One region of the Streptomyces sp. NPDC048516 genome, then DNA from elsewhere that is predicted to be linked to it. Evidence: riboswitches for the same ligand, from Rfam matches in the RefSeq annotation. Region 1 holds a riboswitch; the other holds the start of a gene.
The links. A riboswitch is a leader RNA that binds a small molecule or an ion and turns the genes downstream of it on or off. The one in region 1 is predicted to bind glycine.
Positions count from the first base shown of each region.

Region 2: it holds a riboswitch for glycine, as region 1 does, so the genes downstream of both, gcvP (aminomethyl-transferring glycine dehydrogenase) here and gcvT (glycine cleavage system aminomethyltransferase GcvT) in region 1, are expected to answer to the same signal.

Region 1 is NZ_JBICWS010000008.1:291,641-295,845, forward strand. It holds gene ACGFR7_RS18700 (enhanced serine sensitivity protein SseB C-terminal domain-containing protein) at 1-136, opposite strand, end outside; gene ACGFR7_RS18705 (enhanced serine sensitivity protein SseB) at 199-996, opposite strand; gene ACGFR7_RS18710 (AAA family ATPase) at 1,089-1,718, opposite strand; glycine riboswitch at 2,066-2,161, shown strand; gene gcvT (glycine cleavage system aminomethyltransferase GcvT) at 2,313-3,440, shown strand; gene gcvH (glycine cleavage system protein GcvH) at 3,588-3,965, shown strand; gene glyA (serine hydroxymethyltransferase) at 4,060-4,205, shown strand, end outside.
Region 2 is NZ_JBICWS010000029.1:46,541-50,745, forward strand. It holds gene gcvP (aminomethyl-transferring glycine dehydrogenase) at 1-1,458, opposite strand, end outside; glycine riboswitch at 1,646-1,743, opposite strand; gene ACGFR7_RS34580 (PRC-barrel domain-containing protein) at 1,858-2,250, shown strand; gene ACGFR7_RS34585 (DNA polymerase IV) at 2,151-3,620, opposite strand; gene ACGFR7_RS34590 (MerR family transcriptional regulator) at 3,686-4,205, opposite strand, start outside.

The DNA.
Region 1 (4,205 bases):
GCAGCATCCAGACCTGGCCCGCGGCGAGCGCGTGCAGCAGCGCCTCATAGGCGTCGTAACGGCCGGGCGAGACCTGCTGGAGCAGTTGCTCCAGCGCTCCGGCCGCCGCCGGCCCCTGATGCGCACCCGCGCTCACGTGGTCCGTCCCTTCTGTCCGCAGGGCACGTCATGGGTGCGCCCGCCCGTCATCCGTCCAGCTTACGAGTGGTCCCGAGAGTAGAAGGGCCGCACACGCTCCAGCATCCAGTCGGCGACCGGGTCACCCTGGGCGAGGTCGAGCATGACGAGCTGTACGGGCCAGGGCACCGGCACTGCGCCGAGCGCACGTCCGAGGGCTGACAGTACCGCCTCGCGGGCGGTGCCGTCGTGCAGTGCCGCGGCGTCCGCACCGATCTGCACACCGACGAACAGCGCGGGCGTGTCGCCCTCGACACTTGCCAGGGCACGCCGGGCAGTCAGGACAATTCCGGCGCCGGAGAACTCCAGTCCGGCGGCGGCCAGGAAGTCCACCGGCTCGTCCTGCCAGTCCGGCTCGAAGAGCCGCACCCGGCCGCCGCTGGGCAGACCGGCCTGCTCCTGGCGCCCCTCCCGGCACAATTCGGCCACCGCGGGGGGCGGCAACGGGACGCCGATCGTGCCGTCCGGGTTGACCGCGATGCCGATGCGCGGGGGCAGCCCGCGGGCGAACTCCCGGGCCGGGGCGACGGTGAACGACATATGCGCGCCGACCACCCGCAAGAACTCCTGCTCGGAGCTGTAGACCGGGACATAGGCCGCACCGTCGAGCTCGACGGTGGGCAGATCGAGGCCGCGGGCGCCGGGACCCGCGCTCTCCGGTCCACCGCCGTTGGGCAGCGGCACCCAGACCCTGCTGCGGCCCAGCACCTCGACGATCCGGCCACCGGCGCCCGGGTGCCCGGCCGAGGCGGCCAGCACCTCTTCGAGCTCGTTCGCCGGCCACGCCAGCTGCGGTATCCCCTGCTGCGGAAATGTCATGTGCACCCACCCGTTCCGAACCGCGCCATCTGGCCAAAGACCCTAGACGAGAAGGCGTGCGGAGGGACCCTCGGGGCACGGTGGCGGTGCACTCAGTCGAAGCTGACCGTCTCCAGGGCGCTCGCCGCCCGCCGGTCGAGCAGAACGGCCGAGTCGCAGCCCTTCGGCAGCCGGGCCGACTCCGCCGCGCCGACCAGCCTGCCCACCGCCCCGCGGTGCCGCGCGAAGGCGTACCCCGACACCCCGCGCCCCCGCGACTCCTGGCCGGACAGCGCCACCTCGGGCGCCACATCGAGCAGCACCAGATGCAGCCCGCGGCCGCGGCGCACCGCCGACCGCGCGATCCAGCCACGCACCCAGGCCAGGGTGCCGCAGTCGTGCACCACCACGCTGTCCCCCGAGCGCAGCGCACGGCCCAGCGTCAGGTAGTGGGCGGCCCGGACCAGCGGACGGTAGAGGGCGTACGGCAGCCGGCGCAGCCTGCCGTGCTCCCAGCGCTCGCGGACGTCCTGCGAATCGATGCGGTGCACCACGGCGCCGTGCGCGTCCAGCGGCGGTACGACACGGTGCATCAGGGTGCTCTTGCCGCTGCCCGGCAGACCGGAGACCACCACCAGGTCGCCGGCCGGGAACCGCAGCTCGGTGGCCCCCCTCACCCGTCCGTGGCCCCTCAGATCCACGATTTTCGCACCGCGCCCCGGCCGGACGACGGGCCGCGGCATCCGGCCTGCCCGGGGCCCGGCGGCGGGCGGCACCGCGGGCGCGGTGGCCGGAGGCGCGACGGCCGGAGGCGCGACGGCCGGAGGCACGAGGCCTGAAGTGGCTCCGAATGCCGCTTCACTGTGCACGCGATCGTCCTCCCCGTCCGGTTCTGCTCCGGTTCGAGTCCGTCCCCTACCCGCAGAGTGTCAAGAAAAGGTAATGCCCATCAAGGCTATTGTCCGATCTGCCCACGTCATGGGCGGGGCGGCGGCGGGGGCTCCTCTATCGGGCGATCCCGTGCAATGATGTGGCCGCCACGTGCACATCTCGTCTCACCTGTGCACCGCCAACTGCATACCGGCCGCTTGTAACCCGCGCGGGAGAGTCCCCGGCCGCCATGGCGGGGCGCCGAAGGAGCAAGTCCTCCCTTGAATCTCTCAGGCCCCTATACCGCGCAGGCGAGGCAGATCTGAAAAGCGAGCCGCAGCCCGGCACACGGGGCGGCTCCACCCAAGGTGCAAACCGGGTCCGTTCGCGGGATCCCGGTGAACCTCTCAGGTTCCGATGACAGATGGGGAGAACGTCTTGTCACCCCTGCCTGGGAGCCCGGAACCATGACTGATGCCCCCCGCCGTACCGCGCTGGACGCCACCCATCGTGCGCTCGGCGCCACCATGACCGACTTCGCCGGCTGGGACATGCCGCTGCGCTACAGCAGCGAGCGTGACGAACACGTCGCCGTCCGGACCCGCGCCGGCCTGTTCGACCTCTCCCACATGGGCGAGATCACCGTCACCGGCCCGCAGGCCGCCGACCTCCTCGACTATGCGCTGGTCGGCAACATCGGCGGCGTGAAGACCGGCCGCGCCCGCTACACCATGATCTGCGAGGCCGGGGGCGGCATCCTCGACGACCTGATCGTCTACCGCCTGGCCGACCAGGAGTACATGGTCGTCGCCAACGCCTCCAACGCCCAGGTGGTGCTCGACGCACTGACCGCGCGGGCGGGCGGCTTCGACGCCGCGATCCGCGACGACCGGGACGCCTACGCGCTGCTCGCGGTGCAGGGCCCGGAGTCGCCCGGCATCCTCAAGAAGGTCACCGACGCCGACCTGGACGGCCTGAAGTACTACGCGGGCCTGCCCGGCACCGTCGCCGGCGTCGAGGCGCTGATCGCCCGTACCGGATACACCGGCGAGGACGGCTTCGAGCTGTTCGTCCGGCCGGCCGACGCGGTCGCCCTCTGGGAGGCCCTGACCGAGGCCGGCAAGGACGCCGGTCTGGTGCCCTGCGGCCTGTCCTGCCGGGACACCCTGCGCCTGGAGGCGGGCATGCCGCTGTACGGGCACGAGCTGACGACCTCGACCACACCGTTCGACGCGGGTCTGGGCCGGGTCGTGAAGTTCGAGAAGACGACCAACAACGGCGACTTCGTCGGCCGCAGCGCGCTGGCGGCGGCCGCCGAGCGCGCCGAGGCGAACCCGCCGCGCAAGCTGGTCGGCCTGATCGCCACGGGCCGCCGGGTCCCGCGCGCCGGCTACCCGGTCGTCACGGCCGACGGCACGGTCATCGGTGAGGTCACCTCCGGGGCCCCCTCTCCCACCCTGGGCAAGCCGGTCGCCATCGCCTACGTCGATGCCGCCTACGCCACACCGGGCGCCGAGGGTGTGTGCGTGGACATCCGTGGAAGCCATGAGCCGTACGAGGTCACCGCTCTGCCGTTCTACAAGCGGCAGAAGTAGCAGAAGCGGGAGCTCACCCGGGGCGGACCCGGCAGCGGCGCGCACCCGCGCGCACCCGCGTGTTTCACCGTGCAAGACCCTCCCCCTTGGCGTCACCAGGGGCGACCCCCTTCACGACCACACCCTCGCGTACAGGAGAATCGAGCCATGAGCAACCCCCAGCAGCTGCGCTACAGCAAGGAGCACGAGTGGCTGTCGGGCGCCGAGGAAGGCGTCTCGACGGTCGGCATCACCGAGCACGCGGCCAACGCGCTCGGCGACGTCGTCTACGTGCAGCTCCCCGAGGTCGGTGCCACGGTCGCGGCGGGCGAGACCTGCGGCGAGCTGGAGTCGACCAAGTCGGTCAGCGATCTCTACTCGCCCGTCGACGGTGAGATCACCGAGATCAACGAGGATGTCGTCAACGACCCCTCGCTGGTGAACTCCGCCCCGTTCGAGGGCGGTTGGCTGTTCAAGGTGAAGCTCAGCGGTGAGCCGGGCGAACTGCTCTCGGCCGACGAGTACGCCGCCTTCATCCAGAGCTGAGCCACCCGGCCCCCTACGCCACCGCCCCCGTGGAAGCTCCCCCGGGCTCCGTCCGGGGGACCCCCTCGCGCCCCTGACTCCCCCAGGAAGACTCATGTCGCTTCTGAACAGCTCCCTCCACGAGCTCGACCCCGATGTCGCCGCCGCCGTCGACGCCGAACTCCACCGCCAGCAGTCCACCCTCGAAATGATCGCGTCGGAGAACTTCGCCCCCGTCGCCGTCATGGAGGCCCAGGGCTC
Region 2 (4,205 bases), on a different contig from region 1:
CTCGGAGCGGTACTGGTGGAAGACCGGGTGGGCGAGGTAGTCGTCGCTGCGCAGCAGGGCCTGCGGCAGCGTTTCGGCGGCGTCCGCGTCCAGCTGCTCGACGTCGCCGTGCACCCCGAAGGCGCCCCAGACACCGGCCAGCTGCGCACGCCCGGTGGTCTCGTCGCACGCGATACCGACGAGGTCGGCGTCGACCTGCCGGAGGTTGACACCGGCCTCGCGGGCGGCGGCGACGACCTCGGCGGCCCGGCCGGGCACCCGCGCGGTCAGCGTGTCGAAGTACGCGTCGTGGACGATCTCCACCCCGCCGGCCCGCAGGCCCTCGGCGAGGACCGCGGCGTAGCGGTGGGTGCGCCGGGCGATCGTCCGCAGACCCTCGGGGCCGTGGTAGACCGCGTACATCCCGGCCATGACGGCGAGCAGCACCTGCGCGGTGCAGATGTTGCTGGTGGCCTTCTCCCGGCGGATGTGCTGCTCGCGGGTCTGCAGCGCGAGGCGGTAGGCCTTGTTGCCGTCGGCGTCGACGGAGACGCCCACCAGACGCCCGGGCAGGCTCCGGGCGAACTGGTCGCGGACGGCCATGAAGCCGGCGTGCGGCCCGCCGAAGCCCATCGGGACGCCGAAGCGCTGGGTGGTGCCGACGGCGATGTCCGCGCCGAGCTCGCCGGGCGAGGTCAGCAGCGTGAGGGCGAGCAGATCGGCGGCGACGGTGACGACCGCGCCCAGCTCGTGGGCCTGCTCGATCACGGCGCGCGGGTCGCGGACCGCACCGGAGGCGCCGGGGTACTGCAGCAGCACACCGAACACACCACGCTCGGCGATCCCGGCCGGGATGCCGTCGGACAGGTCGGCGACCACGACCTCGACGCCGGTGGGCTCCGCACGGGTCTCGATCACGGCGATGGTCTGCGGCAGACAGTCGGCGTCGACCAGGAAGATTCCCTGCTTGACCTTGCCGACCCTGCGGGAGAGCGCCATCGCCTCGGCGGCCGCGGTGCCCTCGTCCAGCAGCGAGGAGCCGGAGGTGGGCAGACCGGTCAGGTCGGCGACCATCGTCTGGAAGTTCAGCAGCGCCTCGAGGCGGCCCTGCGAGATCTCCGGCTGGTAGGGGGTGTAGGCCGTGTACCAGGCCGGGTTCTCCATGACATTGCGCAGGATCACCGGCGGGGTGAACGTGCCGTGGTAACCGAGCCCGATCATGGACGCCAGCACCTGGTTACGGTCCGCGAGGCCGTGCAGCTCCTGCAGCACCTCGGCCTCGGTACGGGCCTGCGGCAGCCCGAGCGCCTCCGCGCTCTTGATCACATCGGGAACGGCGGTGTCGGTGAGCTCATCCAGCGATCCGAACCCGATGTGCGCGAGCATCTTCGCCTGCGCCTCGTGGTCGGGACCGATGTGCCGGTGCTCGAAGGGGGTGCCGCGTTCCAGCTCGGTCAAGGAGATGCGATTGGTGGTCATCTGCGGGGGCCTCCTGGTCGTACGACCTACGAGGGGCACCACGGCGCGGGTGCCCGGACGGCCTCCCCCTCTGTCATCTCAACCTGAGAGCTTCACCGGCCCGCGCGAGGCGGCCCGGCTTTCACCGTCGGTGAGGAGGGGCCCCGGAGCTGTGCCTTCCGTGGCCCGCCCTGCTTTCCAGAGTGACCTCGCCCACGCGGTACGTGTGCCTGAGAGATTCCGGGGAGGATTTGCTCCTTCGGCGCCCTCGTCGCGAACGACAAAGGACTCTCCCGCACGGGGTCTGCGGCCATTGGCCAGCCTACCAGCGCCGCACTCGAAGGATCCTTCGAGTGGCCAGGGCATGAAATGTGCCGTTTGGTTGTTGTCAGAGGGCAGTTGCGACCAATTGGAGGGACCGTGCAAACCGATATCGATCCCCGGAGCCTGATCGGCCGCAAAGCGTTCGACCGTAACGGCGCCAAAATAGGCACGATCGACGAGGTGTATCTCGACGACGCGACGGGGGAACCGGAGTGGGCGGCCGTGCGCACCGGACTCTTCAGCCGGGACGCGTTCGTCCCCCTCGAACCCAGCAAGATGGTCGGTGAGGGCCTGCACATTCCTTACGACCGCAAGCTGATCAAGGACGCGCCGGACTTCGGCGTCGGCCGCCACCTCTCCCCCGAGCAGGAACTTCAGCTCTATCACCACTACCGCCTGGATATCTCCTCCCCGGCCTCCGACCCTGCGGTGTCGTCGCCCGGCTCCGGTGACAAGGACTTCGGCAGGATCGCCGGCTCGGACGACTGACCGTCCGCCGGTCCCCCGCCCACCAGCGGCAGGGGCTCCCCCGGCCGCAGCGCCGGATCCTCGACAGCAAAGGTCCGCACCCTCCCCGGTGCGGACCACGGCGTTTCGAAGCGCACGGTCACCCGTCCCACCCCGCTCCCCTGCACCCAGCCCGGGCCGTACTCGTCGTGCACCACGTCCAGTCCGGGATGCCAGCGCCGCGGCCGGTCCTCCTCGGCCTCCCGCGCCGCCGCCACGCCCCCGGACAGCTCCGCCGCCGCTCTCGCGGCCTTCTCCGCCTCCTCCGCCTCGCGCTCCGTCGCCACCTGGGCGAACAGATCCTCCTGTGTGAAGTCGGCCAGGCCGCTGACCCCCACGCCCAGCAGCCGGACCCCGCCGGTGGTGTCCACCATCTCCAGCAACCGCACGGCGGCCTCCCGTATCACCGCGGGGTCGTCGGTGGGCCCTCGGAGCGTCTCGGAGCGGGTCAGCGTCGAGAAGTCGTAGTTGCGCACCTTGATGACCACCGTCCGCCCGGAGCGCCCGGCGGCCCGCAGCCGCTGCACGCAGCGGTCCGCCAGCCGCAGTACCTCGCTCCGCACCCGCGCCCGGTCGGTCAGATCGACCTCGAAGGTGTCCTCGACCGAGATGGACTTCGCGTCCCGCTCGGCCACCACAGGACGGTCGTCCCGGCCCAGCGCCATCGCATACAGCCCGGCACCGTGCGCCTTGCCCAGCAGCCGCACCAGCTCGGCCTCACCGGCCTCCGCGGTCTCCGCGACGGTATGGATCCCGGCCCGGCGCAGCGCCTCGGCCGTCGCGGGCCCCACCCCGGGCAGCGTCCGCACCGTCATCGGGCCCAGCAGCTCACGCTCGGTACCGGGCTCGATCACCACCAGCCCGTTCGGCTTGGCCACCTCGGACGCGATCTTCGCCAGCATCTTGGCGCCGGCCAGCCCCACCGAGCCGGTCAGACCCGTGGCGGATCGGATCTCGCGGCGCAGCCGCTCCCCCACGGCCCGCGCGGCAGCCGTCCGAGGCGGCACCCCGCCCGCTTCCAGGTCGACGAAGGCCTCGTCCAGGCTCAGCGGCTCCACCAGCGGCGACAGCGCGTGCAGCAGCTCCATCACCGTCTCGCTCACCTGGCGGTACAGCGAGAAGCGCGGGGTGAGATAAGCGGCGTTGGGGCACAGCCGACGTGCCTGGGCCGTGGGCATCGCGGACCGGATGCCGAACACCCGGGCTTCGTACGACGCCGTGGAGACCACCCCGCGCACGCCGATCCCGCCGACCACCACGGGCTTGCCGCGAAGGCTCGGCTTGGCCGCCTGCTCGGCGGCCGCGAAGAACGCATCCATGTCGAGATGCAGGATCGTCGGCGCGGGTCTCACATCTCCGATGCTGCCCCATGCCACTGACAATCGGCCCGTGCCGGGCCGGTGATGCCGCCTCGGACTCAGCCCGCCCGGTTACGCCGCCGCGCCAGCTCGTCGTGCGGGTTCTTCCCGATCAGGGTCTCGCCGGTGTCCACGCGCTCCCCGTGGAGCTGTGACAGCACGCCCTCCACGTCCCGCCACACCACGCCCACGGCGATCCCGAAGACGCCCTGGCCGCCCTGGAGCAGATCCACGACCTGGTCGGGCGAGGTGCACTCGTAGACCGTCGCACCGTCGCTCATGAGCGTCATCCGCGTCAGGTCCGCCAGCCCGCGCGCCCGCAGGTGCTGGACGGCGGTGCGGATGTTCTGCAGCGACACCCCGGTGTCCAGCAGCCGCTTGACGATCTTCAGGACCACGACGTCCCGGAAGCTGTAGAGCCGCTGGGTTCCGGACCCGTACGCCGGCCGGATGCTCGGCTCCACCAGGCCCGTACGCGCCCAGTAGTCGAGCTGCCGATAGGTGATGCCCGCTGCCGCACAGGCGGTCGGGCCGCGATAGCCGATGTTCTGAGCCTCGCAGTCCCCCGACACCGCCGCG